DNA from 3 places in the Intestinibacillus sp. Marseille-P6563 genome. Region 1 is predicted to be linked to each of the others. Evidence: predicted binding sites of a transcription regulator. Region 1 holds the regulator's gene; each other region holds the start of a gene.
The links. The regulator CtsR, encoded in region 1, represses protease genes until heat stress. The targets are predictions, from matches to a motif close to AAGGTCAANNAAGGTCAAAT.
Positions count from the first base shown of each region.

Region 1 (11,440 bases):
ATTTAGATATTTTGTACAAATATACTTTTAAATATCCTTTATTCCGAATTGAATATTGACATTTTACACAGCCCGTGCTTAAATATCCATAGAGATTTCATTTCAATTTTTATTAGAATTTGAAATCCGCCCCACTCATTCTGGTAAAATTTGAATGGGAATCCAATTTACTTTGAGAGGCAGGAGAATACAGATGAAAAACAAAAGAAGATTGGCCGCACTTTTGGCAGGATTCATGTTTGCCGGCGCACTTCCCGGTTGTGGTAGCGGAACTGGTGATGCATCTTCTCCAGACGCAGCTGCTTCCAGTTCAGCAGGTAATGACGACATTTCGATTGGGTTTGTCGTAAAATCTCTTTCGGATTCCTTCTATGTACTGATGAAGGCTGGCGCAGAAGAAAAAGCCAAGGAAATGGGGGTTACCTTGAACTTTATTGCGCCAAACTCAGAGTCAGATGTACAAGCCCAGGTGGATATGATCCAAAATCTGATTGGGCAGGATATCGATGCACTATGCGTATCCCCTTCTTCTCCAGAAGCCGTTTTGCCTGTATTTGAGCAGGCTTACAGTGCGGATATTCCCGTGCTTGCAGTAGACAATGACACTACATTTGAGCATAAGGTTACCTTCATCGGTACCGGCAGTGAAGCTGCGGGTGAAATTGGTGGTCAATATGCTGCCGAACAAATCGGTGAAGGCGGTAAGGCTATTATCCTGCGTGGTCGTTTGGGTGATAGCAACCACGACGAACGGGAATCCGGTTTCCGCAAGGGCCTGGAAGCTGGAGGTGTAGAAATCCTTGAAGTTCGCGCTTGTGACTCTGAATCTGAAAAAGCAATGAATGCGATGCAGGATTTGATGAACCGCTATTCCGACATTGATGTTGTCTGCACAACCGCAGATTCTATGGCTCAAGGTGCGCAGCGTGCGATTGAACAAGCCGGAGTTGATATTCCTGTTCTTGGATTTGATGGAACAATTCCAGTAGCAGAAATGACAGCCGAAGGTAAGTTCATGGGCACCGTTGCACAAGATCCCTATAACATGGGTGTTGTAGGTGTTGAAGAAGCGGTAAAGGCTGCTAAGGGTGAAGCAGTAGAACCGCGCATCGATACAGGTGCCAAGATGGTAACTCCTGAAAATGCAGCTGATTTTGTAGCAGATCTAAAGAAAAAAATGGGTGAATAAACCTAAAAAACGGTTGCAGAACCCTGCAGCCGCTTTTCAAAGAATTCTTTTTTCTTCTCTCTCCTTCTTAACCAGACAAGCCGCCTTCCTTATCGGAAAGGCGGCTTGTTCGTATCCGTATGTATCCTAAGGGGTCGCCCTCTCGAATACGCATGGTGCGCCGGATCTCCTTCGGGATCACCACGCGCCCGAGGTCGTCGATTCTGCGGACAATTCCTGTTGCTTTCATATCTCAATCTCCTCCTGTACTTCCAAGTGGCAACATCCCTAGTATCCGCAGGATTTTCCCGAGTATGCAGTCCATAGGTTTGGATTTAACTGGAAGATTGTCCGCATTTTTCTGTAAAAAAACGGCTGTCTTTGACAGACAGCCGTTTTCTTAATTGTATAAATTTATGCCTGGCCCAGTTCCTTTACGCGCGCTTGCGCCGCTGCAAGACGGGCAATCGGCACACGGAACGGCGAGCAGGAAACATAGTTCAATCCAACATTGTGGCAGAACTCAACCGACGAGAGGTCGCCGCCATGTTCGCCGCAGATACCCAGCTTGATGTCCGGGCGGGTCGCGCGGCCATTTTCAACCGCATACTTAACCAGCTTGCCGACACCATTCTGGTCCAGACGAGCAAACGGGTCGGATTCCAGAATCTTCTTTTCAAAATAGGTATCCAGGATACGGCCCACGTCATCACGCGAGAAGCCGTACGTCATCTGCGTCAGGTCGTTGGTACCGAAGGAGAAGAACTCGGCTTCCTGTGCGATCTCGTCCGCGGTCACTGCGGCACGCGGGGTCTCGATCATGGTACCGATCATGTACTTCATCTTCAGGCCCGATGCTTCGATCAGTTCGTCTGCCTTGGCCTTGATGACCTTCTTCACAAAACGCAGTTCGTTGATCTCGGATACCAGCGGAACCATGATTTCCGGCACGATGTGCAGGCCATCTTCCTTGGTGACATTGATTGCAGCCGAAATGATGGCTTCGGTCTGCATCTCGGCAATCTCCGGATAGAGAACGTCCAGACGGCAGCCACGGGTGCCGAGCATGGGGTTGAACTCATGCAGGCCGTCAACAACGCTCTTGAGCTTCTCATAAGTCAGACCCATTTCATCGGCCAACTCATGGATATCGGCATCGTCCTGCGGCAGGAACTCATGGAGCGGCGGGTCCAGCAGACGGATGGTTACCGGCAGGCCGCCCATGGCACGATAGATGGCTTCGAAGTCGCCGCGCTGCATGGGCAGGATCTTAGCGAGCGCCGCACGACGCTGTGCAACCGTTTCGGAAACGATCATTTCGCGTACTGCCTTGATACGAGCCGGCTCAAAGAACATATGCTCGGTACGGCACAGACCAATACCTTCGGCGCCGAACTTGCGAGCCTGGGTCGCGTCACGCGGAGTATCGCCGTTGGTGCGTACCTTGAGGGTACGGATCTCATCGGCCCAGCCCATGAAACGGCCAAAGTCGCCGGTCAGTTCAGCTTCCTGGGTATCGATCTTGCCAAGATATACATTGCCGGTCGAGCCGTCGAGCGAAATGAAGTCGCCTTCCTTCACAACAGTGCCGTCGGCAAAGGTGATGGTCTTATTTTCTTCCGAAACCTTGATTTCATTGACACCAGCAACACAGCAGGTACCCATACCACGTGCTACAACCGCAGCATGCGAGGTCATACCGCCGCGGGCGGTCATGATGCCTTCGGAAACAGCCATGCCGTCGATGTCTTCCGGCGAGGTCTCCTGACGAACCAGAACAACCTTTTCGCCCGTCTTATGTGCCTTGGCAGCTTCTTCTGCGGTGAAGTAAACCGCGCCGCAAGCTGCACCAGGCGATGCCGGCAGGCCGGTGGTGATCGGAGTGGCTGCCTTGAGGGCTGCCGGAACAAAAGTCGGGTGCAGGAGTGCGTCGAGCTGCTTGGGCTCTACCTTCATAATGGCCTGCTCCTTGGTACAAACGCCTTCGTCGACCAGATCAACCGCAACCTTGAGCGCTGCCTGTGCGGTGCGCTTGCCGTTACGGGTCTGGAGCATGTACAGCTTGCCGTTTTCGATGGTGAATTCCATATCCTGCATGTCGCCGTAATGTGCTTCCAGCTTGCTGGAGATGTCGACGAACTGCTGGTATACTTCCGGCATGGTGTCTGCCAGTGCGGTGATCGGCTGCGGGGTACGGATACCAGCAACCACGTCTTCGCCCTGTGCATTCATCAGGAATTCGCCATACAGCTTCTTTTCGCCGGTCGCCGGGTTGCGGGTAAAGGCAACGCCGGTGCCCGAAGTATCGCCCATGTTGCCGAATACCATCGACTGAACGTTGACGGCGGTGCCCCACGAATGCGGAATATCATTCATACGGCGGTAGGTGTTTGCGCGCGGGTTATCCCACGAGCGGAAGACGGCACGAACAGCTTCCATCAGCTGTGCCTTGGGGTCCTGCGGGAAATCGTGGCTCAGGGACTTCTTGTAGTGTTCCTTGAACAGCACGATCAGTTCGCTCATATCGTCGGCATCCAGCTCGTTGTCCTGCTTGACGCCCTTCTTTTCCTTGACCTGATCGATAAAGGTTTCAAAGGTGGACTTGGGCAGTTCCATTACAACATCCGAGAACATCTGGATGAAGCGGCGATAAGAGTCGCGCGCAAAGCGCGGGTTATTGGTCAGCTTGGCAACAGCTTCGCAGATCTCATCGTTCATACCCAGGTTCAGGATGGTGTCCATCATGCCGGGCATGGAAGCACGTGCGCCCGAGCGCACGGAAACGAGCAGCGGACGCTCCGGATCGCCCAGAGTCTTGCCGGTCATTTTTTCGAGTTTATCAAGATATTCCATAATCTGTTCCTGGATATCCGGATAGATGGTCTTGCCATCCTGGTAATACCGGGTGCAGGCTTCTGTGGTGATAGTGAAGCCCTGCGGCACCGGCATGCCGAGATTGGTCATTTCGGCCAAATTTGCGCCCTTGCCGCCGAGCAGCTCACGCATCGAGCCGTTTCCTTCCGAGAACAGATAAACAAACTTCTTCATTGCTGGGGTTCCTCCGTTTCGTTCTTTTTCGCGTTTCGTCTAAATCTACAATTCTCTCACTCCAGTTTATTATAACATATACACAAATAAATTGCTACTATGGCAATTTCACTTATTTTCCATTTGTATTTTGTGCAAAACGCTGAACGTCTTTTCCATTTTCGCCTTTTTTCCTCTGTTTTGCGCTACTTCTTCCAATGAAATCCGCTGTGAATTGCCGTTTTGGGCCTTTCCTGAAAGGTACTGCATCCGGTCAAAATATGAAATCGGCCGCTTGTTCTAGCTTGAAATTGCTGCTATACTATACAAAAACAGGGGTTTGAAAAGAGGATGCTGTATGAACGCTTCACTGTTTTGGACAGCCGCTGAAATCGTGGTCGCTCTTGTGCTGATTTTCTACTTTGCTGGCCGAAAAAAAGTTCCGCTGCCCTTGCCGGTGCAGTTTCGCATTCTGGTATGGTGCTTTGCCCTCCTGTCGGCAAGTATGGCGCTTGGCCATTCTTCCTTTTCGCTGCTCGCCTGGTGCCTGTGCGCCGGATGCGCGGTTTTCTGGTGTATTTGGACCGTGCAAAACAAAGCGTCACGGTGGGAACCCTTTTTGTCGCTTTTGGTGCCTCTTGGACTGCTCGCCGGACTGATCTGGTATCACTTTCTGCGATAGCAAAAGGGTCCGCTTTCCCAAGTGGAAAGCGGACCCTTTTTTCAATTATTCCCCTTGTTCGGTTGTAGGTGCAGCGGGTTCTGCGTCCGCCGGGTGCAGGGTGAGTTTATCGTCCTGCACATCCAGCACAACGCTCTGGCCGCGGGCAATGGTGCCCTTCAGGAATTCCTCCGCAACGAGGTCTTCCACCTGGGACTGGATGGCCCGGCGCAGCGGACGCGCGCCATAAATCGGGTCAAACCCAGCCCCCGCCAGATGCTTCTTCGCCGCATCGGTCCAGGTCATGGTGATTTCCATATCGGTCATACGAGCCGCAACTGCTCGCAGCATACCGTCTGCGATCTGAGCGATTTCGTCCTCGGTCAGGCGGTTAAAGACGATGATGTCATCGATACGGTTGAGTAGTTCGGGACGGAAGGCCTGCTTGAGGTCCGCGAGTACTTCTTCCTTAATCTTCTCAAAGGTCTGCTCTTCTTCGTCCGAGCCTTCCGAGAAACCGAGCGACTTGCGTGCTTTGCCGGTGATCTTATGCGCGCCGATGTTGGAGGTCATGATGACAACCGTGTTCTTGAAGTCGACCTTGCGGCCCTGGCCATCGGTCAGGATGCCGTCCTCCAGGATTTGCAGCAGGATGTTAAAGACATCCGGATGGGCTTTTTCGATCTCATCGAACAGGATGACCGAATAGGGTTTGCGGCGGACCTTTTCGGTCAGCTGGCCACCCTCATCGTAGCCGACATAGCCCGGAGGCGAGCCGATCATACGAGACACGCTGTGTTTCTCCATGTATTCGGACATATCGATGCGCACCATGGCGTTCTCATCGCCGAACAACGCTTCGGCCAGCGCCTTGCACAGTTCGGTCTTGCCGACGCCCGTGGGGCCAAGGAAGACAAACGAACCAATCGGACGCTTGGGGTCGCGCAGACCGACACGGCCGCGGCGGATAGCCTTGGAAACCGCCGTAACGGCTTCGTCCTGGCCGATGACGCGGGCATGCAGGGTGTCTTCCAGATGCAGCAGGCGCTCTCCCTCGTCTTCGGTGATGCGGGCTGCCGGGATACCGGTCCAGCCGGCGATGACTTCGGCAATATCCTCTTCGGTGACTTCGCCATGGGTCTTGGTCTGTTCTGCTTCCCAAGCCTTGCGCTTGTCATCGATCTCGGTTTTCTTGGCGTTTTCTTCATCGCGCAGTTTGGCGGCCTGTTCGTAGTCCTGTGCCTTGACAGCCTCCTCCTTGTGCGCCTGGATGGCCTTGAGTTCATCCTCCAGGCTCTGCAGGTCGGGCGGCGGGGTCATGCTCTTCATGCGAACACGCGAGCAGGCTTCATCGATCAGGTCAATGGCCTTATCGGGCAGCTGACGGCCGGATACATACCGCACGCTCAGCTTCACGGCAGCCTTGATGGCTTCATCCGAAATCTTGATGCGGTGATGGGCTTCATAACGGTCACGCAGGCCGCGCAGAATCTCTTCGGCATCCTCGGGCGAGGGTTCGCCAATCTGTACCGGCTGGAAGCGACGTTCGAGCGCCGAATCCTTTTCGATGTTCTTGCGGTATTCGTCCAGGGTCGTCGCGCCGATGACCTGAATGTCACCACGCGCCAGGGCGGGCTTTAAGATGTTGGCTGCATCGACTGCGCCTTCGGCAGCGCCGGCGCCAACGATCATGTGCAGCTCATCGATGAACAGGATGACATCCTTGGAGTTTTGCAGTTCATCCAGCACGCTCTTGATGCGTTCCTCGAACTCGCCGCGATACTTGGTGCCTGCGATCATGCCGGTCAAATCGAGCGCAATCAGACGCTTATTCTTGAGGTTTTCCGGTACGTCGCCGGAGACGATCTTCTGTGCCAGGCCTTCGGCAACCGCCGTCTTGCCGACGCCAGGGTCACCGACCAGAGCCGGATTGTTCTTGGTGCGGCGGGACAGAATCTGGATGACGCGATCGATCTCGTCCTTACGGCCGATGACCGGGTCCAGCTTACCTTCGCGAGCGGCCTTGGTCAGGTCCTTGCCGTACTTTTCAATGGTCTTAGCTGCATTGCCGTTCGAGCCGCGTGCCGGACCCTGCTGTGCCATGGTGACATCTTCTTCGGCGCCGCCGACCGCTTGCAGCAAGGTGGTGTACAGCTTCTGCACGTCGACACCCAGCGCGTTCAGTACGCTCAGCGCGACGTTTTGACCTTCGCGGATAAGGCCGAGCAGCAGGTGCTCGGTGCCCACATAGCTGACACCCAGCTGGCTGGCCGTCATGACGGCCAGTTCTACGATCTTCTTGGTGCGCGGGGTCAGGCCCTGCGGGGCGTTCTGGTCGGGTGCGCCCTTGCCGGTCATTTTTTCGATCTCGGCTTCGATCTTTTCGGGGGTCACGCCAAATTCAGCCAGCGTTTTCCCGGCGATGCCGCCGTTTTCCTTGGCAAGGCCGGCCAGCAGATGCTCGGAACCAACATAGCTGTGGCCCATCTGGCCTGCGGTTTCCTGGGCCAGACGCAGGGCGTCGGCCGCACGTTCGGTGAATCTATTTTGATTGAACATAAAGTCAGCACTTCCTTTCTAAAAGAAGAAATCTTTATTCGTGGATGACCAGCTTGGCTGCCATTTGACGCAGCAGGCTGGCGCGTTTTTGGTCGCGTTCCTGAGGCTGGCCGCCCAGCACCGCCGGACGGATCGCCTGTTCGATGTCGCATACCTCGGTCGGCGATACGCCGGACAGGTAGCCCATCGACAGACCAACCAGCACATTGGACAGGCAATCGACCGCTTCGTTGGTTTCGATCAGACGGGCGGTCTTCAGAACACCGGCTGCCCGGCAGATGCGGTCGGCAAACGCGGTTTCGTTCTGGCTGCGGGCCTGTTCGCGCAGCTTCTTTTCGGCTTCGATGACCTCGGTGGTCAGTTCGATCAGCTTATCGACAATGGTATCCTCGGATACGCCCAAGGTGACCTGGTTGGAAATCTGATAGAATCCGCCGACCGCCTGCGAGCCTTCGCCGTACGCACCGCGCACGGTAAAGCCCTGCCGTCCAGCCGCCGAAATGACGCCCTGGATGCGCCCTGCCGCGCTGAGCAGCGGCAGATGGAGCATCACCGAAGCCCGCAGGCCGGTGCCCAGATTGCTCGGGCATGCGGTCAGGTAGCCAAGGTTCTCGTCAAAGTCCATCGGCACCTGGCTTTCGATCAGCGCGGTCAAGCGGCGAGCTTCCTCCATGCACTCCTTCGGGCACAGGCCGGAGCCGATGACCTGCAAGCGCATGTGGTCTTCTTCGCCGACCATGATGGCTACGCCGCCGTCGCGGGAAGCGATCAGCCAGCCGCCCGCCTGCGCCAGTTCGGGCGAAATGCGGTGGGTTTCGACCAGCGATGCGCCTTCGGCCGAATTGGGCCGGATCTCGGTCATGGTAAAATCGGAAGCAATGGCCGGTGCGGTCTGCAAAGCGTTCCAGATCTTATCGGCGATCTCTTTATATTGTTCTGCGGTCAAACCGCGGTAAGGGTATCCTTTGACATTGCGCGCCAGACGCACACGGGTGCTGGCTGCCAGGCCGGTAAAGCCGCCTTGAATTTTAAATGTACTCATTTATTTTCACCCTCCAATCGACGGATCTCATCGCGCAGCCGCGCAGCTTCTTCATAATTCTCTGCCTGCACAGCGTCGGACAACTTGGCTTTCAGGCCTGCGACCGGATCGGCCGGTGCCTGGTTCTCGGCTGCCTTGGGTGCTGTGCCCACATGCGCAGCCGCACCATGCAGCTTTTTGATGTACGGCAGCAGGATGTCGCTGAAGTTCTTATAGCAGTCGCCACAGCCGGCCCGGCCGCTGCGCCGCAGTTCGCTTTCGGTCATGCCGCAGGTCGGGCAGCGGCGTCCGCCGCCGATGGCTTGGGTCGTAGAAGCAAACGGGCTGGACAACATGGAGCCAAACGGCTGGCTGAAGAACGGGTCATTCAGGAACGAATGCCCGAAAAACGGTTCGCTGAAGAAGGAGCCGAAATCGGGTGCGCCGCCGGTCAGCTTGGCTGCGCATTCGGGACACAGATGCAGTTCCCGGGTCTGACCGTTGATGTTTTCTTTATAATAGGTAGTCGCTTCGTTTTTCTTGCAGTTCTGGCACAACATAAGACATCTTCCTTTCACAGCTTATATTATACATAAGGTTATTTGATTACGATTTGTTATTGTTCTAGGTCGCCATGCCCAGAATGCCGCATCGGAACACGCTGGCCCGGATCTGATCCCGGTATTCGGTTGGGACCTCCGCGAGCGCGCCGTCCGAACAAGCGGATAAGAGCAGGTTGCCTTCCCGGGCGGAAAGCAGCTCGGCGGAAACCAGAGCGCGTGTGAGTTTGGCGGCATTGTTTTGGGTCAGTCGCCCGCCGACGCCGCGCGCCGCTTCGACCAGCGTGCGCTGCTTATCGTCCATCATGCGGATGATGCGGATATAGCCGCCGCCGCCCCGCCGGCTTTCTACCAGATAACCGTTTTCCGGGGTAAAACGGGTTTCGATCACATAATTGACCTGACTGGGCACGCAGGAGAACCGGTCGGCCACCTGCCGCCGCTGCAGTTCGGCGACGCCGCCGCCGTCGGTGAGCATCTCGGCGATAAAATCGGCGATCATATCGCTCATTTTCATGGATCTCATCTCCTTCGTTCCATTTCTCTGACTTTGACTTTCTTTGACTTTCTATGCTTCTATTATACACCCCCGTCCCCAAATTGCAAGCATTATTTTTGACCTTTCCTGACTTTTGTTTTTTCATCCAGGCGGATTATTCTTGATTTTCTCCCAAATACTCTTATATACTCTTTTTTTCTCTGTTTTTTAAATTTTCTGTTCTTCTCTTTTATTCTATCCATTTAAAATGGGGAAAAAACGTCAGTTTTCCAGTTACCTATTGCTAACATGAGGTTATAGACGGCTAACATGTTCAAAATCCCTTGTATTTTCGAAAACATGTGTTACAATGAAAATGTAATTTCTATAGGAGGTGCTGTTCCAATGGCATATGTTATTTCTGGTGCATGCATTAGCTGCGGCGCTTGCGCTGGCGAGTGCCCGGTAGGTGCGATTTCGGAAGGCGACGGCAAGTACGAGATCAATCCGGATACTTGTGTAGATTGTGGCTCCTGCGCTGGCGGTTGCCCGGTAGGCGCAATCTCTCAGGGCTAATTGCCTTGCAAACCAAAGATTTGAGATAAAAGCCCGGCTTCTCGTTGGAAGCCGGCTTTTTCTTTCTTTTTTGCAAGATTTCCCGAACTTTTTAGCCGGTTCCAAAAAGTCCAAAAAAGTTTTATTTTTTTGTTGACAAGTGCTGTACCTTCTGTTAAAATATTTAAGTGTCAGAAAACCCGCGGGTGTAGTTCAATGGTAGAATGTCAGCCTTCCAAGCTGAACACGTGGGTTCGATTCCCATCACCCGCTCCACTTACTTTTCTTTTCCAGAAAAGCTAAGCAAAAGAAAAGCGGTATGTATCTGCTTTTGCAGTTTTGGGAATCCGCTGGAGGACCGACCATGCGCCAGTAGCTCAGCTGGATAGAGCAACTGCCTTCTAAGCAGTAGGCCGGGGGTTCGAGTCCCTCCTGGCGCGCCACATACATAGCGCGATTTTTTCTGATCTTTATATGGTGGGTATAGCTCAGTTGGTTAGAGCGTCAGATTGTGGCTCTGAAGGCCGTGGGTTCGAATCCCATTACTCACCCCATTAACATAACGCGCTGCTCAAAGCAGCGCGTTATGTCTAACTTCCCTATATTGGGGCGTAGCCAAGTGGTAAGGCAGAGGACTTTGACTCCTCCATCCGCTGGTTCGAGTCCAGCCGTCCCAGCCATTTCCCCTATTTTTTTCGTTTTTTTCAAAAAAAGACGTGACAAACCTGTTTTAGTGTGATATACTATTCAAGGTTCGGTGCTTTAGGGGTTACCGTTCGGTCCATTAGCTCAGCTGGCAGAGCATCTGCCTTTTAAGCAGAGGGTCCGGGGTTCGAGCCCCCGATGGGCCACCATCTGGAAGTTTAGCTCAGCTGGGAGAGCATCTGCCTTACAAGCAGAGGGTCACAGGTTCGAGCCCTGTAACTTCCACCAAAAAGACCGTGAAATCAATGATTTCACGGTCTTTTTTTCTTTTCTGGAAATTGTATATCACGGCTTTTGAAATGCAAAAAAATTTTGCATTTATCTGGATAAGGTAGAATAAGTTTCGCAAATTGAAAAGTAGATAAAAAGAGACATGGTTTGCAGATGTCTGGTAGAATGAAGTTGCGACACACCATTCTGAAAGGAGACAGCAAACCATGTCCGAGAAAATTGTACAGCTAAACGAGGAAATTATCAAGGGGCAGCTTAAGGAGCTTGTGCGCGGCAGCGTAGAGGAAACCCTCAACGAACTACTGGAGGCCGAGGTGGAGAAGCTGACCCAGGCAGCCCGGTATGAGCGCAATGAGCAGCGCCAGGGCTACCGCAGCGGCCACTACCACCGCAGCCTCACTACCACTTCCGGAGATGTCACGCTCAAGGTACCCAAGCTCAAGGGAATTTCCTTTGAAACTGCCATCATTGAGCG
Region 1 covers NZ_UWOD01000002.1:936,962-948,401, forward strand. The annotation lists gene EFB11_RS12700 (sugar ABC transporter substrate-binding protein) at 194-1,189, shown strand; partial or broken gene EFB11_RS12705 (AbrB/MazE/SpoVT family DNA-binding domain-containing protein) at 1,266-1,418, opposite strand; gene ppdK (pyruvate, phosphate dikinase) at 1,583-4,216, opposite strand; gene EFB11_RS12715 (hypothetical protein) at 4,554-4,877, shown strand; gene EFB11_RS12720 (ATP-dependent Clp protease ATP-binding subunit) at 4,923-7,415, opposite strand; gene EFB11_RS12725 (ATP--guanido phosphotransferase) at 7,450-8,457, opposite strand; gene EFB11_RS12730 (UvrB/UvrC motif-containing protein) at 8,454-8,996, opposite strand; gene EFB11_RS12735 (CtsR family transcriptional regulator) at 9,061-9,513, opposite strand; gene EFB11_RS12740 (DUF362 domain-containing protein) at 9,880-10,050, shown strand; tRNA gene EFB11_RS12745 (tRNA-Gly) at 10,232-10,305, shown strand; tRNA gene EFB11_RS12750 (tRNA-Arg) at 10,396-10,472, shown strand; tRNA gene EFB11_RS12755 (tRNA-His) at 10,507-10,583, shown strand; tRNA gene EFB11_RS12760 (tRNA-Gln) at 10,635-10,709, shown strand; tRNA gene EFB11_RS12765 (tRNA-Lys) at 10,808-10,883, shown strand; tRNA gene EFB11_RS12770 (tRNA-Val) at 10,887-10,962, shown strand; gene EFB11_RS12775 (IS256 family transposase) at 11,172-11,440, shown strand, end outside.

Region 2 (11,440 bases), on a different contig from region 1:
TATTCGGCATCCAAGCTGGGCGCCGAAGAATTTCCGGACTTCGATGTGTCGCTGCGCTCGGCGGTGTCGATTGCCCGGCGCTTGCAGGACCCGCTGGCCGAACTGGTTAAAATCGACCCCAAGTCGATCGGTGTGGGCCAGTATCAGCACGACATGCCGCAGGCCAGACTGGGCGAAACACTGGACGGCGTGGTCGAGGACTGCGTTAGTTCGGTGGGTGTGGACCTCAACACGGCATCGCCCGCGCTGCTTAGCCGGGTGGCTGGTGTGAGCAAGACGGTATCCAAGAACATCACGGCCTACCGCGAACAAAATGGCAGCTTCCAAAACCGCAAACAACTGCTCAAAGTCAAGGGCCTGGGACCCAAGGCCTATGAGCAGTGCGCCGGTTTTCTGCGCGTGCCGGGCAGCGATGAACTGCTCGACCGCACCGCCGTGCACCCGGAATCGTATGAAGCCGCGCGCACCTTGCTGATGCTGTGCGGCTATACCGAAGCCGACGCCGCCCGCGGGCAGGTGGGCGAACTCGCGGCCCGCCTGCAAACCTTTGGCGCCGCCGAAGCTGCGGCCCGCTGCGGGGTGGGTGTGCCGACCTTGCAGGACATTGCCGCCGAGCTGCAAAAGCCCGGACGGGACATCCGTGACGAACTGCCGCAGCCGGTGCTGCGCTCGGACATCCTGGACGTCAAGGACTTAAAGCCGGGCATGGACCTAAACGGCACGGTGCGCAACGTGACCGACTTTGGCGCGTTCGTGGACATCGGTGTCCACCAGGATGGGCTGGTGCATGTGTCCGAACTGTCGAATAAATTTGTCCGTCATCCGTCCGAAGTGGTCACAGTCGGGGATGCGGTGCGCGTGCGCGTGCTGTCGGCCGACGCCAAGACCGGCCGTATTTCGCTGTCCATCAAACAGGCCGAAAAGGGCGAATAATACCCGGTTTCGTCCGATGCAACCCAAAGTTTACATGGGTTTCGGCAAATGCAACACAAACATGATAGCCGTAGACCGCCTGTCCATGCTATCCTGAGAACAGAAAAAATAAAGTGAGGTGGACACGATGGCATTTCCAGAAAATTTACAATACCTACGGGCACGGGACAGCCTGACCCAGGAACAACTTGCCGAACGGCTGGGGGTATCGCGCCAGTCGGTCAGCAAATGGGAGTCGGGAGTTTCACATAATTAAAGATACCACACCAATCCCATGCTGACTTTTGCTCAACCGATACAGCCGGAGGGCTGGATAACAAGAAAAGGCGGTATGCGCCCCGTGGAGGGGGAGCGTACCGCCTTTTCTTGTGGGGGTTTCCAAAGGGGGCAAAGCCCCCATTTGGCACACGACTTTGCGAAGCAAAGTGTAGTGTGTTATACCTGCTGGCGTGGCTGACGGGGGAAACGGGGTGCGGTGCTTTTTGCGCCCCGTTTGCTCCGGCAGGAAAACAGGCTGAATTTTTGTGAATGGGAATGAACAAAAAATCGGGCTGGTTTCAGAGAACGGCGGCAGGTATATGAAAGCCCCGTCCCTCGTCCTACGCTCCGACTTGTGGACAAAATGTCCCGAAGCTGTGGCCACACTCCCGGAAAAGTAGCAGGACAGCGGGCAACCGTCAAGGCTGAAATGAACGGTTTTATACCCGGCCTTGACCGCCGCCCTCCGTCCCGCTGAACGGGCAGACAAGGCGGCCAATCCCTCAAAGTGCTTGGCCGCACTTTTTTTAATTTGGGAGCGTTCTCCCTTGCAAAATTGAAATGGGCGGGAAGCCATTTTGTGGCTTTCCCGCCTTGATTACCTTTTGCAAAGACGGGCGGGGCTGTCAACGGCGGCGCATGAAATGTGAACTGCACCCCAAAAGTTGGACAAGAAAGTCAACGAAAGGGGTGCAGAAATCTATGGGAAAAGAATTGTTCAGTGAGGAATTAAAATTAGCAGTTGTTCAGTATGTACTGGAAGGGCATACACGCAAAGAGGCATCCGAGAAATTTTGCGTATCCTGTACGCCGATTGAAAAATGGGTAAACTTGTATAAGCTGCATGGTGCAAAAGGACTTCTAAGCAGAAATCTGGTTGGCCGACAAAAAGGCTTTGATGGCGAGTTTCGCCTAAAAGTGTTACAATACAAGCAGGAACATCACTTATCCTGTACACAGACAGCTATGCACTTTTGCCTTGATGTTGTAACAGTGTGCCGGTGGGAGAAGAAATTCCAAAAGGAAGGTGCACGGGGACTTATGAAAAAGCAGGCGACAAAAGGTAGCGAAAAACGACAAAAGAAGCAGGAACAGTCGGAGCTGCAACAGGAAAACAAGCGGCTGTCAGAAGAAAATTACCGGTTGAGAATGGAGAATGATTACCTAAAAAAATTAAACGCCTTAATTCAGAAGCGGGAAGAACCCGAATAAGCGATGTTGTGGCTGCTGTTACAGAATTAAGGCGTGATTATCCTCTGGCAGCATTACTTAAACTGGCCGGCATTCCCCGAAGTACATACTACTATCATTCCCGGAAAGCCAATGCTGTGGATAAATACGCAAAAGAAAGGGCGGAAATCATAGCAATTTATCAGGAGAATCAAGGCCGGTACGGGTATCGGCGGATTGGTATGGAATTACGCAACAGAGGCTTTTGTCTGAACCACAAGACGGTACAAAAGCTGATGAAGGAGTCAGGCCTAAAATGTATGGTACGAATGAAAAAGTATCGTTCTTACCGTGGAGAAGTCGGCAAGATTGCACCAAATCTACTGGCTAGAGATTTCCATGCGGAAAGGCCGAATCAGAAATGGGTAACTGATGTGACTGAGTTTTCCCTGTTTGGAAACAAACTTTATCTTTCTCCTGTGCTTGACCTGTATAATGGTGAGATCATCAGCTATGCCATCAGTGAACGGGCTAATTACCGCCAGGTGGATGAGATGCTGGATAAAGCATTCTCCCGGCTCCCGGACAGCAGCGGGCTGATCCTTCATTCGGATCAGGGCTGGCAATATCAGAACGTCAGGTATCAAAAAAGACTGTTAGAAAAAGGCATTCGGCAAAGTATGTCCAGAAAGGGAAACTGTCTGGACAATGCGGTTATGGAAAACTTCTTCGGACTGTTAAAATCGGAACTGCTATACCTGCGGACGTTCCAATCATTAGACGAGTTCTGCCAGGAACTGATCGCTTATCTTGAATACTATAACCATAACCGAATCAAAGAAAAATTGAATGGGTTAAGTCCTGTCCAATACAGAATTCAAAATGGCTTTGCCGCATAACTTTTGTCCAACTTTTGGGGAGCACTTCACGGCCCGTTCATCTTGATCGTTGACTGGCTCGGCTGATCTTGCTATTCGGCAGCCAGGCAAATGCTTTTTGTCGCCATGTTATTTCTGAATGCAAGATCATGTTCTACGAAGATCATTGTAGGAGAAAATTCCCTAATCAGATTTTCAATTTGCATTCGAGAATAGATGTCAATATAGTTAAGAGGTTCATCCCACACATACAGATGTGCTTGTTCACAAAGGCTTTTTGCTATCAACACTTTTTTCTTTTGTCCCGCTGAAAAATCTTCCATTTTCTTTTCAAACTGTATTCGTGAAAAATCCATTTTCCGTAAGATTGCCTTAAACAAACTTTCATCAACACGATTGGCTTCCGCGAACTCTGATAACGAACCGTTCAGCATAGAAGTATCTTGAGGTACATAGGACAATATCATGCCAGAACCTATTGCAACTGTCCCACGATGTTCTATTTGTTGCCCGACCAGTAGCTTTAGAAGGCTCGTTTTCCCAGAACCATTTTTTCCATCAAGGGCAATGCGTTCTCCCTGTTTTACTGTAAACGAGATTGGCTGGCAGACATTTTTACCGTCAAAAATCGGTACAACATCAGAGAAAGTCACTAAGGTATCTGAAAAATAGAGAAGCGGAGCTATTTTCAAATCTTCTACGGTTTCCAAATTTTTGAGAAGGCCGGACTTTTCCTCGATTGCCCGTTGCTGCCGCACTTCGATAGCCTTTGAGCGTTTCATCATTTTGGCAGATTTGTGACCAATATACCCTCGGTCAACCGGGCCGTTCCCATATTTTGACGCTTCAATTCGGTCTGACCAGACAGAAGTTCTTTTAGCGGCCTTTTGCATATTATCAATGCTTTTTTTCAGCTTCACATTTTGAGAGAGTTCAAATTCTTGTTGACGCTGGAAGTTGGTGAACCAAGTAGAAAAATTTCCACTTTGCACTTCGATGTTTGACCGATTGATCGACAGGATATGGTCAACACAGCCATCTAAAAAACAGCGATCATGAGAGACTAAGATAAATCCCTTTTTCCGTTTCAGGTATGCTGAAACGGTTTCTCTGGCTTTCATATCCAAATGGTTTGTCGGTTCATCAATCAGTAAAAAGTGTCCATCATTCAGAAATAGAGCGGCAAGCAGCACCTTGGTCTGCTCTCCATTGGAAAGCGTAAAAAATGGCCTCCAAAGTACATCATCACGGACTTCCAGATAGGATAGTTCTCTCAACAGCTCCCACTCTTCCGCCAGCGGGCAGACTTCCGAGAGAATATCCGTAGTTAATCTGTTTTTGTTGTTCACAGGATATGGAAAGTAATCAAATTGCACAGAGGCTTGTATTTTCCCGTGGTATTCATACTTTCCAAGCAAGAGATTTAGAAAAGTTGTTTTCCCTCTACCGTTTCTTCCAACAAACCCAAGTTTCCAATCTGTATCAATTTGAAAATTGACATTTTCAAAAATGTTATCATAGCTGGATGGATAGGCAAAGGTAAGGTTCTCGACTCGGATCATCGACATATCGCATTCCTCCTTTATTCCGGGGATAAAGAACATAAAATAAGAGCTGCAAGAAAGTCAATTCTTGCAGCTCGTCACAGCATAATAGTACCACTCCTATCAAGAGTGATACGCCTACGATATATCGAGTGAATAGACTTTTAACTTTCTTGCAATGGGTACAATGGTACTGTAAAACACAGTATCACTGTATATTCCAATTTATTTGCAAGAAAAGTTAATCATCTTTCCACCTCACCTCTAATTTTATGTATGTTAGTGTATCACAAAGACACAAGCAAGTCAAGGAAAAGGGCAATGATGATAATGAGTATAAGGCAGGGTACTTTCTGTTTTTGCTTCTCTGCGGGATATGAGATTTCGTAAAATCCGATTTAGATGTTAAGGCTCATGTATAAAAGCGGATAAGGATTGCCCTGTTCGTCAAGGTCTGTCCTTTTATAAACCTGAAAGCCCATGTGTTCATAAAAGCCCTTGGCCTGTGGGTTTTGCTCATTCACAGCCACCCGCTCTACGGCATAGGTTTTAATCCCATATTGGAGCAGGCGCTTTCCGAGCCCCTTTCCTCTTTCTTCCGGGGAAATGAACAGCATTTCCAAGGTGCCGTCCTTGATCCCCATAAAAGCCCCGGGGCAGCCCCTATCATCTTCTGCGATCATCAAATGCGCAATTCCAGCGAGCGCCTGCGGTACATATTCTTTTATCTTTTTGATTTCACTGTCCGACAGAAACAGGTGTGTCGCTCTTACAGAACTTTCCCATACCGTCAGCAGCCGATTTATGAAATCCGCCGTCCTGTTTTTGGTTTCTACTTCAATGAATCTCATTTTTCCTTTTTGCATATCTAATTTCTCATTTTCTTCCCCGCTGCGGGTTTGGATTTTTCAGCAAGTCCGACTTCTGTGCAATCCTTTTCAGCCATTTCTTTTCCTCCTCCGACAGCTTCCCATAGTTCAGTTTGAGCCGCTTGCAGATAAAGGCCATCGCAGCCTGTTCCGGGTCGCTGTTTGGGCTGGCGGCTTCTTCGGCGGTCTGCAAGAAATCTTCCAGAGGATTGTCCTCCGGGACACTGAAAAAATCGTCCTTGTGGGCTTTCCGCAGGTCAAGGGCTATCTTGTTTATATCCTGCTGTATCACATGGCGGCAAAAGCTGTCATCGTCAATGTGGGCGGCGATCAGCTGCCTTAACTGCGGGTCGGTCAGACCGGGATTGTGCTGCTTCATAATAGTTGCGCTCACAGCGTCCACAATGGCGTTTGCCCCCTGTACCTGCTTTGCCGCTATGCCGTTTACATAGATTTCAAGGTCAGCCATGAGCCGGGGAAAATCCGGGTGCGTCGCCAGTTCACACAGGAGGGCATTATCCACCAGCCTGCTTTTCAAAAATTCAATCATATCATCACTCAAACGCAGGTCTGCAAGATCGGCGTTTGGGTGATTTTTTGTTTCAGAACGGCACAGCAGATAATCAACGGACACTTCGTAAAACTTTGCCAGCTGGATAAGGGCATAGTGGCTGATGTCCTTGAACTTGTCCCCCTCATAGCTGCCTAACGCAGACTTGGAGAGATGGGTTTCTTCCGCAAGCTGCTCCAGCGTCAGGCCACGCTCCACACGCAGGTCTTTCAGGCGTTCTTGTATGGATAGTTCCATGTTCTCCCTCCTTGTCTGCTCGACAAACTGGAATTGCCTAAAGCAGTAAAGCAGTACCCCTTACAATTTTTTCTTTTACTGCTGATACAGTATCTTTGACTGAGTGCGTAGTTGTATCAATAACATTTGATTCATAGATTCCTAAATTGGAAAATTGTTCCCACATCGTTTCAACTAATTCAATATTTGTTTCTCTGTCTAACTTTGAGCGTTTGATAGCTCTCTTCATAGTTTCTTCTTTACTTGCTCTTAAAACGATATAGTGTACTTCATAATGCTCTTGAACAATGTTGAGCCACGGCTCTAAAAACCACGGTCCTACAATACCATCTACAATTACATCATATCCACCACGAGCATATCGCTTCGCGGCTTCTAAAAATGCTTCAATGACAATCAAATTTTGCTCATTTGATTCTGGCAAATATGGTGGTATTGCCCCTTTACTCAAATAATGATAAAAGTCATCTGTGTGCATATGCACAGATTTTTCCAAATCCGATTCTTTTGCAACAGTAGATGCCGTTGTAGTTTTCCCCGTCCCCGGCGAACCTGTGATTACAATAATTCTACCTTGATCCATCTATGTGTTACCTCCACAACTTCAAATTTACTGTTCAGTTTCTTCCATTCTACCACAATTCCGAGAGCGTGGAAATGGGGGGATTTTCAGGCAGATTTCCCACCTTTCGGATATACGGGACGGGCGGTCATTTCGGTGTAGACTTAGGTTAGTTCATCGATGGACAGCACCTTGAAAACCGAATGACCGTCCGAAAAGGAATACCCCCGGCTGGGGAAGCACCGCAAGGAGCCGACTTCTGGACACTTTGTCCAGAGGTCACTTTGGGACAAGTTGTCCCGAAGTTATGGTGAGCGTGCCAACGCCGGAACACGCCGCAGGAATGGGGCAGGAAGCCTTTTCGGGGAGAACGGCAGCGGAAAGCAAAACGGAGGGAACGCATGAAAAATAATCCCTACAAAGACTTGCCGCCGCTGGAATGCAGGCCGGACGGTTCCCTTTACCGCATGACCCCGGCGCAGCGGAAACGGGCAAGCGCCCTGATACGCCGGGAGTGCTGTTGCTGTGAGGACGGCAACTGCATTGCCCTTGACGATGGGGACACCTGCACCTGCCCGCAGACGATTTCTTTCTCGGTCTGCTGTAAGTGGTTCCGCTGGGCGGTCTTGCCGCTGGACGGGACGCTGGAAGCGGAAATTTTCCGGGATAAGGACTTGAAACGCTGTGCGGTCTGCGGCGGTGTGTTCGTCCCCAAATCCAACCGGGCAAAATACTGCCCCGGCTGTGCCGCCAGAGTTCACAGGCGGCAGAAAACAGAAAGTGAACGGAAAAGGAGGTCTGCTGTGGACAGTTAGGAGCGAAAAAAGCCTTGATTTATCAGGCTTTGCAAGCCCCAAACCGGGGCAGGTGGTATAAAGTATCGCCCGCCCCGGAAAACGGGCTTCTAACCGTCCACAAAACGAACTATGACAAATACCATCTATATCCACCAGCCGGAAAAGGCGTTCAGCTTCACCCGGCTCCCGAATTTTCTCTTTGAAGCCCCCACATTCAAGCCCCTGTCCAACGAGGCAAAGGTTCTGTACGCCTTTATCCTGCGCCGGACAGAGTTATCCCGCAAGAATGGGTGGGCGGATGACTGCGGACGGATTTTCCTGTATTACCCTATCTGTGAAGTGGTCACACTGCTCCATTGTGGGCGGCAGAAAGCGGTGAATACCCTGCGGGAACTGCAATACGCCGGACTGGTGGAGATCCAGAAGCAGGGCTGTGGAAAACCCAACCGCATTTTCCCAAAATCCTATGAAGCGGTTCCAAACACCGACTTTAAGAAATCCCGTTCTGGTACACCGGAGGACTGAAAACCGTACCCATGAAGTACGGAAATCACTCCTGAGACGTACGAAAACCGGACGGTATATAGAAATACAAAGATAAAAAGACTGATTTATATTCTATCCATTCCAATCCTATCCGAGCTATTTTCTGCGGGATTTTCCCTGTGGAAAACCCCGGATAGGAAAGGAATGGGGAAAGGAGCAGAATGGCACAACACGCAATTTTACGGTTTGAGAAGCACAAGGGCAACCCGGCAAGGCCGCTGGAAGCCCATCACGAAAGACAGAAAGAACAGTATGCCAGCAATCCCGACATTGACACAAGCCGGAGCAAATACAACTTCCATATCGTCAAGCCGGAGGGACGCTATTACCACTTCATTCAGAGCCGGATTGAGCAGGCCGGGTGCCGAACCCGCAAGGACAGCACACGGTTTGTCGATACGCTGGTAACTGCCAGCCCGGAGTTTTTCAAGGGGAAATCCCCAAAGGAGATACAGGCGTTTTTCCAGAGGGCGGCGGACTTCCTCATTGGCCGGGTAGGACGGGAAAATATCGTGTCGGCGGTGGTACACATGGACGAGAAAACGCCCCACCTGCATTTGACCTTTGTTCCGCTGACAAAGGACAACCGCCTGTGTGCAAAGGAGATTATCGGCAACCGGGCAAACCTGACGAAGTGGCAGGACGATTTTCACGCCTATATGGTGGAGAAATATCCTGACTTGGAGCGTGGGGAGAGCGCCAGCAGGACAGGCCGGAAGCATATCCCCACCCGGCTTTTCAAACAGGCGGTTTCCCTCTCCCGGCAGGCAAGAGCCATTGAAGCCACACTGGACGGCATTAACCCGCTGAACGCCGGAAAGAAAAAAGAGGAAGCCCTCTCCATGCTGAAAAAGTGGTTCCCGCAGATGGAGAATTTCTCCGGGCAGTTGAAAAAGTACAAGGTCACAATCAATGACCTGCTGGCGGAGAATGAGAAGTTGGAAGCAAGGGCAAAGGCCAGCGAAAAAGGAAAGATGAAAGATACGATGGAACGGGCAAAGCTGAAAAGCGAACTGGACAATTTACAGCGGCTGGTTGACCGTATCCCGCCGGAAGTGCTGGCGGAGCTGAAACGGCAGCAGCGAACAAGAGGGAGGTAAACGCTATGAACAGAAATTCAAGCTGCATGATGAAAAATAATCATACGGAGGACACTGGATGGTAAAAAGCGAAAGCGACATTATTGATACAATACACACCGGGCAGGTCATTACTGACGAGAACGGCACACAGTATTTTGTATGTGGGAAAAACCGTATCAAAATCTCCGAACATTTTGCCGCTGGCGGTCGTCCGATTGGCGATCTGATTGTGGATGTCGTCCGGCACACGGCGGCAAGGGCAGCTTCTTCGTGACCCATCGTTGATACACGCCCACGCTTATGATATAATTGCCATAGAGCAAAAGTATTGTAAGCGTGGGTTGTTTCTTTAGAAGGAGGATTTTTACGGTGAAACAACCTTACAATACTACCATTTACAACACGGCTCTTTATATGCGGTTAAGCCGTGACGATGAAAGCTATGGTGACAGCGTAAGCATTGAAACGCAGCGGACAATCCTGCAACAGTACGCAAGGGAGCAGGGGCTTCATGTGGTCGGGGAATATGTGGACGATGGGTGGAGTGGGACAAACTTCGAGCGTCCGAGTTTCCAGCGCATGATGGACGATGTGGAAGCCGGAAAAGTAAACTGCATTGTCACCAAAGACCTGTCCCGTTTCGGGCGGGAGCATGTGATGATGGACTACTATCTGGAATTTCTGTTCCCGGAAAAACGGGTGCGGTACATCGCCGTTGCGGAGAATGAGGACACAGAAAAGGGACTGTCCGATTTTGTGCCATTCAAAAACCTGTTCAACGAATGGTTCGCAAAGGACACCAGCCGCAAGGTAAAAACTGCTTTCAAGGCAAAGTTTGCCGCCGGACAGCGTATCAGCGCCTATGCTCCCCTCGGGTACAAGAAGCACCCGGAAATCAAGAACAAGCTGATAATCGACGAGGAAACCCGCTGGATCGTGGAGAAGATTTTTGACCTTGCTATTCACGGCAAAGGGGCGGCCAGCATTACAAGGATATTGATTGCGGAAAAAGTACCGACGCCGGGATTTATCAACTTCCAGCGTGACGGGACTTTCGCCAATATCTATGCTGGCGCACCAGAGGAAAAAGGCTACGCATGGACGATAGCGCAGGTCAAAAGCATTATGAAAGATGAAACCTACATCGGCCATACCATCCACTACCGGGAGACCAATATTTCCTTTAAGAACAAGCGGAGGATACGCAAGCCCCAAAGCGAATGGGTGCGGGTGGAGAACACGCAGGAGCCGATTATCAGCGAACAGGTTTTCCGGCAGGTACAGGAGCAGATCGCAAGCCGCCGGAGGGAGCGCAAGAATGGCACGACACAGATTTTTGCGGGGCTGATAAAGTGTGCGGACTGCGGCTGGTCGCTGGCCTACGAGGAGAACAGACAGAACAGCAAGCCCTATGGCTACTACCATTGTAGCAAGAACGGGCAAGGCACACGCCAATGCTCCATGCACTACATCCGCTATGATGTGCTTTACGCCTATGTCCTCTCCCGTCTGCAATACTGGTCGGCGCTGGTACAGCACGATGAAGAACAGCTTTTGAAACGGCTGCTGAACGCCAATGACAAAGGACAGGCCGCCGCAAGAAAAAAACAGGCTGCTGAACTGAAAAAAGCGGAGAAGCGGAAAGCCGAGGTCGATACCCTGTTTGCCCGGATGTATGAGGACTGGGCGGCGGGGCGTATCACAGAATACAACTTCAATATGCTGTCCGGGAAGTACCAAAGCGAACAGGCGGAACTGGAAGAAAAGATTGAACAGCTTCAATCTGCTATTGCCGCTGAAAGCCAGAGTGCCGCAGACGCAGAAAAATGGATTGCCTTGATGAAAGAGTGCGTCAATCCCACGGAACTCACCGCTGAACTCTTGAACACGCTGATTGAAAAAATCCTTGTCCATGAGGCGGTCAAGAACGAGGACGGAAGCCGGGAACAGGAGGTAGAAATCTTCTACCGCTTCATCGGCAAAATTGATTGAA
Region 2 covers NZ_UWOD01000001.1:1,149,430-1,160,869, reverse strand. The annotation lists gene EFB11_RS06100 (Tex family protein) at 1-933, shown strand, start outside; gene EFB11_RS06095 (helix-turn-helix domain-containing protein) at 1,061-1,189, shown strand; one part of gene EFB11_RS06085 (IS3 family transposase) at 1,894-2,395, shown strand; one part of gene EFB11_RS06085 (IS3 family transposase) at 2,395-3,260, shown strand; gene abc-f (ribosomal protection-like ABC-F family protein) at 3,332-4,807, opposite strand; gene EFB11_RS06075 (GNAT family N-acetyltransferase) at 5,182-5,634, opposite strand; gene EFB11_RS06070 (helix-turn-helix domain-containing protein) at 5,660-6,460, opposite strand; gene EFB11_RS06065 (AAA family ATPase) at 6,498-7,043, opposite strand; gene EFB11_RS06055 (cysteine-rich VLP domain-containing protein) at 7,424-7,837, shown strand; gene EFB11_RS06050 (replication initiator protein A) at 7,949-8,344, shown strand; gene mobV (MobV family relaxase) at 8,527-9,465, shown strand; gene EFB11_RS06035 (hypothetical protein) at 9,524-9,721, shown strand; gene EFB11_RS06030 (DUF4368 domain-containing protein) at 9,817-11,439, shown strand.
Region 2: the regulator CtsR is predicted to act here: its motif matches at 7,298-7,317, upstream of EFB11_RS06055 (cysteine-rich VLP domain-containing protein).

Region 3 (8,725 bases), on a different contig from region 1:
GCCAGCAGGTCATTGATTGTGACCTTGTACTTTTTCAACTGCCCGGAGAAATTCTCCATCTGCGGGAACCACTTTTTCAGCATGGAGAGGGCTTCCTCTTTTTTCTTTCCGGCGTTCAGCGGGTTAATGCCGTCCAGTGTGGCTTCAATGGCTCTTGCCTGCCGGGAGAGGGAAACCGCCTGTTTGAAAAGCCGGGTGGGGATATGCTTCCGGCCTGTCCTGCTGGCGCTCTCCCCACGCTCCAAGTCAGGATATTTCTCCACCATATAGGCGTGAAAATCGTCCTGCCACTTCGTCAGGTTTGCCCGGTTGCCGATAATCTCCTTTGCACACAGGCGGTTGTCCTTTGTCAGCGGAACAAAGGTCAAATGCAGGTGGGGCGTTTTCTCGTCCATGTGTACCACCGCCGACACGATATTTTCCCGTCCTACCCGGCCAATGAGGAAGTCCGCCGCCCTCTGGAAAAACGCCTGTATCTCCTTTGGGGATTTCCCCTTGAAAAACTCCGGGCTGGCAGTTACCAGCGTATCGACAAACCGTGTGCTGTCCTTGCGGGTTCGGCACCCGGCCTGCTCAATCCGGCTCTGAATGAAGTGGTAATAGCGTCCCTCCGGCTTGACGATATGGAAGTTGTATTTGCTCCGGCTTGTGTCAATGTCGGGATTGCTGGCATACTGTTCTTTCTGTCTTTCGTGATGGGCTTCCAGCGGCCTTGCCGGGTTGCCCTTGTGCTTCTCAAACCGTAAAATTGCGTGTTGTGCCATTCTGCTCCTTTCCCCATTCCTTTCCTATCCGGGGTTTTCCACAGGGAAAATCCCGCAGAAAATAGCTCGGATAGGATTGGAATGGATAGAATATAAATCAGTCTTTTTATCTTTGTATTTCTATATACCGTCCGGTTTTCGTACGTCTCAGGAGTGATTTCCGTACTTCATGGGTACGGTTTTCAGTCCTCCGGTGTACCAGAACGGGATTTCTTAAAGTCGGTGTTTGGAACCGCTTCATAGGATTTTGGGAAAATGCGGTTGGGTTTTCCACAGCCCTGCTTCTGGATCTCCACCAGTCCGGCGTATTGCAGTTCCCGCAGGGTATTCACCGCTTTCTGCCGCCCACAATGGAGCAGTGTGACCACTTCACAGATAGGGTAATACAGGAAAATCCGTCCGCAGTCATCCGCCCACCCATTCTTGCGGGATAACTCTGTCCGGCGCAGGATAAAGGCGTACAGAACCTTTGCCTCGTTGGACAGGGGCTTGAATGTGGGGGCTTCAAAGAGAAAATTCGGGAGCCGGGTGAAGCTGAACGCCTTTTCCGGCTGGTGGATATAGATGGTATTTGTCATAGTTCGTTTTGTGGACGGTTAGAAGCCCGTTTTCCGGGGCGGGCGATACTTTATACCACCTGCCCCGGTTTGGGGCTTGCAAAGCCTGATAAATCAAGGCTTTTTTCGCTCCTAACTGTCCACAGCAGACCTCCTTTTCCGTTCACTTTCTGTTTTCTGCCGCCTGTGAACTCTGGCGGCACAGCCGGGGCAGTATTTTGCCCGGTTGGATTTGGGGACGAACACACCGCCGCAGACCGCACAGCGTTTCAAGTCCTTATCCCGGAAAATTTCCGCTTCCAGCGTCCCGTCCAGCGGCAAGACCGCCCAGCGGAACCACTTACAGCAGACCGAGAAAGAAATCGTCTGCGGGCAGGTGCAGGTGTCCCCATCGTCAAGGGCAATGCAGTTGCCGTCCTCACAGCAACAGCACTCCCGGCGTATCAGGGCGCTTGCCCGTTTCCGCTGCGCCGGGGTCATGCGGTAAAGGGAACCGTCCGGCCTGCATTCCAGCGGCGGCAAGTCTTTGTAGGGATTATTTTTCATGCGTTCCCTCCGTTTTGCTTTCCGCTGCCGTTCTCCCCGAAAAGGCTTCCTGCCCCATTCCTGCGGCGTGTTCCGGCGTTGGCACGCTCACCATAACTTCGGGACAACTTGTCCCAAAGTGACCTCTGGACAAAGTGTCCAGAAGTCGGCTCCTTGCGGTGCTTCCCCAGCCGGGGGTATTCCTTTTCGGACGGTCATTCGGTTTTCAAGGTGCTGTCCATCGATGAACTAACCTAAGTCTACACCGAAATGACCGCCCGTCCCGTATATCCGAAAGGTGGGAAATCTGCCTGAAAATCCCCCCATTTCCACGCTCTCGGAATTGTGGTAGAATGGAAGAAACTGAACAGTAAATTTGAAGTTGTGGAGGTAACACATAGATGGATCAAGGTAGAATTATTGTAATCACAGGTTCGCCGGGGACGGGGAAAACTACAACGGCATCTACTGTTGCAAAAGAATCGGATTTGGAAAAATCTGTGCATATGCACACAGATGACTTTTATCATTATTTGAGTAAAGGGGCAATACCACCATATTTGCCAGAATCAAATGAGCAAAATTTGATTGTCATTGAAGCATTTTTAGAAGCCGCGAAGCGATATGCTCGTGGTGGATATGATGTAATTGTAGATGGTATTGTAGGACCGTGGTTTTTAGAGCCGTGGCTCAACATTGTTCAAGAGCATTATGAAGTACACTATATCGTTTTAAGAGCAAGTAAAGAAGAAACTATGAAGAGAGCTATCAAACGCTCAAAGTTAGACAGAGAAACAAATATTGAATTAGTTGAAACGATGTGGGAACAATTTTCCAATTTAGGAATCTATGAATCAAATGTTATTGATACAACTACGCACTCAGTCAAAGATACTGTATCAGCAGTAAAAGAAAAAATTGTAAGGGGTACTGCTTTACTGCTTTAGGCAATTCCAGTTTGTCGAGCAGACAAGGAGGGAGAACATGGAACTATCCATACAAGAACGCCTGAAAGACCTGCGTGTGGAGCGTGGCCTGACGCTGGAGCAGCTTGCGGAAGAAACCCATCTCTCCAAGTCTGCGTTAGGCAGCTATGAGGGGGACAAGTTCAAGGACATCAGCCACTATGCCCTTATCCAGCTGGCAAAGTTTTACGAAGTGTCCGTTGATTATCTGCTGTGCCGTTCTGAAACAAAAAATCACCCAAACGCCGATCTTGCAGACCTGCGTTTGAGTGATGATATGATTGAATTTTTGAAAAGCAGGCTGGTGGATAATGCCCTCCTGTGTGAACTGGCGACGCACCCGGATTTTCCCCGGCTCATGGCTGACCTTGAAATCTATGTAAACGGCATAGCGGCAAAGCAGGTACAGGGGGCAAACGCCATTGTGGACGCTGTGAGCGCAACTATTATGAAGCAGCACAATCCCGGTCTGACCGACCCGCAGTTAAGGCAGCTGATCGCCGCCCACATTGACGATGACAGCTTTTGCCGCCATGTGATACAGCAGGATATAAACAAGATAGCCCTTGACCTGCGGAAAGCCCACAAGGACGATTTTTTCAGTGTCCCGGAGGACAATCCTCTGGAAGATTTCTTGCAGACCGCCGAAGAAGCCGCCAGCCCAAACAGCGACCCGGAACAGGCTGCGATGGCCTTTATCTGCAAGCGGCTCAAACTGAACTATGGGAAGCTGTCGGAGGAGGAAAAGAAATGGCTGAAAAGGATTGCACAGAAGTCGGACTTGCTGAAAAATCCAAACCCGCAGCGGGGAAGAAAATGAGAAATTAGATATGCAAAAAGGAAAAATGAGATTCATTGAAGTAGAAACCAAAAACAGGACGGCGGATTTCATAAATCGGCTGCTGACGGTATGGGAAAGTTCTGTAAGAGCAACACACCTGTTTCTGTCGGACAGTGAAATCAAAAAGATAAAAGAATATGTACCGCAGGCGCTCGCTGGAATTGCGCATTTGATGATCGCAGAAGATGATAGGGGCTGCCCCGGGGCTTTTATGGGGATCAAGGACGGCACCTTGGAAATGCTGTTCATTTCCCCGGAAGAAAGAGGAAAGGGGCTCGGAAAGCGCCTGCTCCAATATGGGATTAAAACCTATGCCGTAGAGCGGGTGGCTGTGAATGAGCAAAACCCACAGGCCAAGGGCTTTTATGAACACATGGGCTTTCAGGTTTATAAAAGGACAGACCTTGACGAACAGGGCAATCCTTATCCGCTTTTATACATGAGCCTTAACATCTAAATCGGATTTTACGAAATCTCATATCCCGCAGAGAAGCAAAAACAGAAAGTACCCTGCCTTATACTCATTATCATCATTGCCCTTTTCCTTGACTTGCTTGTGTCTTTGTGATACACTAACATACATAAATCATTGCCGATTTTTCCTGATCGATACGATTTTGAAGTGGCAACAGATAAAAAAAAGCAGTTTAAAATTGTTGCTGAACTTTTAAAACAAGCAAATACAATCATTGTCGCAACAGATAGCGACAGAGAAGGCGAAAACATTGCCTGGTCGATCATTCATAAAGCAAATGCCTTTTCTAAAGATAAAACGTATAAAAGACTATGGATCAATAGTTTAGAAAAAGATGTGATCCGTAGCGGTTTTCAAAATTTGCAACCAGGAATGAATTACTATCCCTTTTATCAAGAAGCGCAAACACGCCAAATTGCCGATTGGTTGATCGGCATGAATGCAAGCCCTTTGTATACGTTAAATTTACAGCAGAAGGGCGTACAAGGTACATTTTCACTAGGACGTGTTCAAACGCCCACCTTATATCTTATTTTTCAGCGCCAGGAAGCCATAGAAAACTTTAGAAAAGAACCTTTTTTCGAGGTGGAAGCTAGTATAAAAGTAAACCAAGGGTCATTTAAGGGCGTTATAAGCCCCACACAGCGCTTTAAAACCCAAGAGGAGCTTTTAGCTTTTGTTTCTTCTGAACAAGCTAAAATAGGCAATCAAGAGGGGATAATTGCTGATGTTCAAACCAAAGAGAAGAAAACGAATAGTCCGAGTTTGTTTTCTTTAAGTAGTTTGCAATCAAAAGTTAATCAGCTTTATAAAGCGACAGCGAGCCAAACTTTAAAAGCTATGCAAGGACTGTATGAAGCAAAATTATTGAGTTATCCAAGAACAGATACACCATTTATTACAGAGAACGAATTTGCTTATTTAAAAGCGAATTTTGGCAAATATAGCGGTTTTTTAGGACTTGATCTTGAAATGGTTCAAACAGAGCCTAGAAAGCGTTATGTGGACGGTAGTAAGGTACAGGAACACCACGCCATTATCCCAACAAAACAAGTACCTACCGAATCTGCATTAGCGAAAATGGACGATTTACAACGAAAAATATATGCTTTAGTCGTTAAAACGACCGTTGCCATGTTTCTACCTGATTATTTGTATGAAGAAACTAAGATACAAACCAAAGTAGCCGACTTACTTTTTCAATCAATAGGCAAGACACCAAAGCAAGAAGGTTGGAAAATTCTTTTCAAACAACAAACCAAAGAAGAAGAAGAGGACGTTCAAACGTTACCCTTGGTTATCATTGGAGAACATGCCGAGGTTGACGTTAAGAGTGCCGAAAAAGAAACACAACCACCGAAAGCTTTTACAGAGGGTACATTATTAACTGCTATGAAAACGGCGAATAAAACGGTTGATGATGAAGAAGCAATCAAGATTTTACAAGAAGTTGAGGGGATTGGAACAGAAGCGACAAGAGCAAGCATTATTGAAGCCTTGAAACAAAAAGAATATATCCAAGTGATTAAGAATAAGCTTGTTGTAACTGAAAAAGGAAAATTATTGTGCCAGGCAGTTGAAAGTCAGCACCTTTTAACGAGTGCTGAAATGACGGCTAAATGGGAAACGTATTTAAAAAAAATCGGTAAAAGAGAAGGCAATCAAGAGAACTTTATTACGAATATCAAAAAATTCATTGTTCATTTACTGGAAGCTGTACCTAACGATATAGAAAAACTAAATTTTTCTGATTACCAGGAACAGAAAGAAAAAGAAGCAGAAAAAAGTATTGTAGGAAAATGTCCTAAGTGTGGCAACAATATTGTATTAAAAAAATCGTTTTATGGTTGTTCAAATTATCCTGAATGTAAGTTTACTTTAGCTGAACATTTTAGAAAGAAAAAACTCACCAAAACAAATGTAAAAGAATTACTAGAGGGAAAAGAAACCCTGGTAAAAGGAATCAAAACGAAAGATAGAAAGTCCTACAATGCCGTTGTAAAAATCGGAGAAAAGGGATATATTGATTTTATATCTTTCTCAAAATAAACATAAAAGCCCTTTAAAGAGGGCTTTTATATATTAATCACAAATCACTTATCACAAATCACAAGTGATTTGTGATTGTTGATGATAAAATAAGAATAAGAAGAAATAGAAAGAAGTGAGTGATTGTGGGAAATTTAGGCGCACAAAAAGAAAAACGAAATGATACACCAATCAGTGCAAAAAAAGATATAATGGGAGATAAGACGGTTCGTGTTCGTGCTGACTTGCACCATATCATAAAAATCGAAACAGCAAAGAATGGCGGAAACGTAAAAGAAGTTATGGAAATAAGACTTAGAAGCAAACTTAAGAGTGTGTTGATAGTGCAGTATCTTAAAATTTTGTATAATAGGAATTGAAGTTAAATTAGATGCTAAAAATTTGTAATTAAGAAGGAGTGATTACATGAACAAAAATATAAAATATTCTCAAAACTTTTTAACGAGTGAAAAAGTACTCAACCAAATAATAAAACAATTGAATTTAAAAGAAACCGATACCGTTTACGAAATTGGAACAGGTAAAGGGCATTTAACGACGAAACTGGCTAAAATAAGTAAACAGGTAACGTCTATTGAATTAGACAGTCATCTATTCAACTTATCGTCAGAAAAATTAAAACTGAATACTCGTGTCACTTTAATTCACCAAGATATTCTACAGTTTCAATTCCCTAACAAACAGAGGTATAAAATTGTTGGGAGTATTCCTTACCATTTAAGCACACAAATTATTAAAAAAGTGGTTTTTGAAAGCCATGCGTCTGACATCTATCTGATTGTTGAAGAAGGATTCTACAAGCGTACCTTGGATATTCACCGAACACTAGGGTTGCTCTTGCACACTCAAGTCTCGATTCAGCAATTGCTTAAGCTGCCAGCGGAATGCTTTCATCCTAAACCAAAAGTAAACAGTGTCTTAATAAAACTTACCCGCCATACCACAGATGTTCCAGATAAATATTGGAAGCTATATACGTACTTTGTTTCAAAATGGGTCAATCGAGAATATCGTCAACTGTTTACTAAAAATCAGTTTCATCAAGCAATGAAACACGCCAAAGTAAACAATTTAAGTACCGTTACTTATGAGCAAGTATTGTCTATTTTTAATAGTTATCTATTATTTAACGGGAGGAAATAATTCTATGAGTCGCTTTTGTAAATTTGGAAAGTTACACGTTACTAAAGGGAATGTAGATAAATTATTAGGTATACTACTGACAGCTTCCAAGGAGCTAAAGAGGTCCCTAGCGCCTACGGGGAATTTGTATCGATAAGGGGTACAAATTCCCACTAAGCGCTCGGGACCCCTTGTAGGAAAATGTCCTAAGTGTGGCAACAATATTGTATTAAAAAAATCGTTTTATGGTTGTTCAAATTATCCTGAATGTACCTTCACTTTAGCTGAACATTTTAGAAAGAAAAAACTCACCAAAACAAATGTAAAAGAATTACTAGAGGGAAAAGAAACCCTGGTAAAAGGAATCAAAACGAAAGATAGAAAGTCCTACAATGCCGTTGTAAAAATCGGAGAAAAGGGATATATTGATTTTATCTCTTTTTCAAAATAAGCATAAAAGCCCTTTAAAGAGGGCTTTTATATATTAATCACAAATCACTTATCACAAATCACAAGTGATTAATCACAAATCACTTGTGATTTGTGATTCCTAATGATACAATATTACTATACAAAAAAAGAATGGGGCGTAGTTATGGAGAAGGAAGAACTCAAAATACTTGAAGAATTAAGACGTATTTTAAACAGTAAAAATGAAGCGATTGTTATCTTAAACAATTATTTTAAAGGTGGTGTTGGAAAGTCAAAATTATCGACTATGTTTGCTTACTTGACAGACAAATTTAATTTAAAAGTTTTAATGATCGATAAGGACTTACAAGCAACATTGACAAAAGACTTAGCAAAAACATTTAAGGTAGAATTGCCACGTGTTAATTTTTATGAAGGACTGAAAAATGGAAACTTGGCTTCTTCTATTGTTCATTTGACTGATAATTTAGACTTGATCCCTGGCACGTTTGATTTGATGTTACTGCCAAAATTAACTCGCTCATGGACTTTTGAAAATGAAAGTAGATTGCTTGCTACTCTTTTAGCACCTTTAAAAAGTGACTATGATCTCATTATTATTGATACTGTACCAACGCCAAGCGTTTATACAAATAATGCAATCGTGGCAAGTGATTACGTCATGATCCCTTTACAAGCAGAAGAAGAAAGTACAAACAACATTCAAAACTATATTTCCTATTTGATTGATTTACAAGAACAGTTTAACCCTGGACTAGATATGATCGGTTTTGTTCCTTATTTAGTTGATACGGACAGCACAACGATAAAATCAAACCTGGAAGAACTGTACAAGCAACATAAAGAAGATAACTTGGTTTTCCAAAATATTATCAAGCGAAGTAATAAAGTAAGTACCTGGTCTAAAAACGGCATTACAGAACACAAAGGCTATGACAAAAAAGTTTTATCTATGTATGAGAACGTATTTTTTGAAATGCTTGAGCGAATCATTC
Region 3 covers NZ_UWOD01000001.1:1,376,872-1,385,596, forward strand. The annotation lists gene mobV (MobV family relaxase) at 1-764, opposite strand, end outside; gene EFB11_RS07150 (replication initiator protein A) at 947-1,342, opposite strand; gene EFB11_RS07155 (cysteine-rich VLP domain-containing protein) at 1,454-1,867, opposite strand; gene EFB11_RS07165 (AAA family ATPase) at 2,248-2,793, shown strand; gene EFB11_RS07170 (helix-turn-helix domain-containing protein) at 2,831-3,631, shown strand; gene EFB11_RS07175 (GNAT family N-acetyltransferase) at 3,657-4,109, shown strand; gene EFB11_RS07180 (type IA DNA topoisomerase) at 4,275-6,176, shown strand; gene EFB11_RS07185 (peptide-binding protein) at 6,302-6,535, shown strand; gene erm(B) (23S rRNA (adenine(2058)-N(6))-methyltransferase Erm(B)) at 6,582-7,319, shown strand; gene EFB11_RS07200 (topoisomerase C-terminal repeat-containing protein) at 7,465-7,749, shown strand; gene EFB11_RS07205 (ParA family protein) at 7,894-8,725, shown strand, end outside.
Region 3: the regulator CtsR is predicted to act here: its motif matches at 1,974-1,993, upstream of EFB11_RS07155 (cysteine-rich VLP domain-containing protein).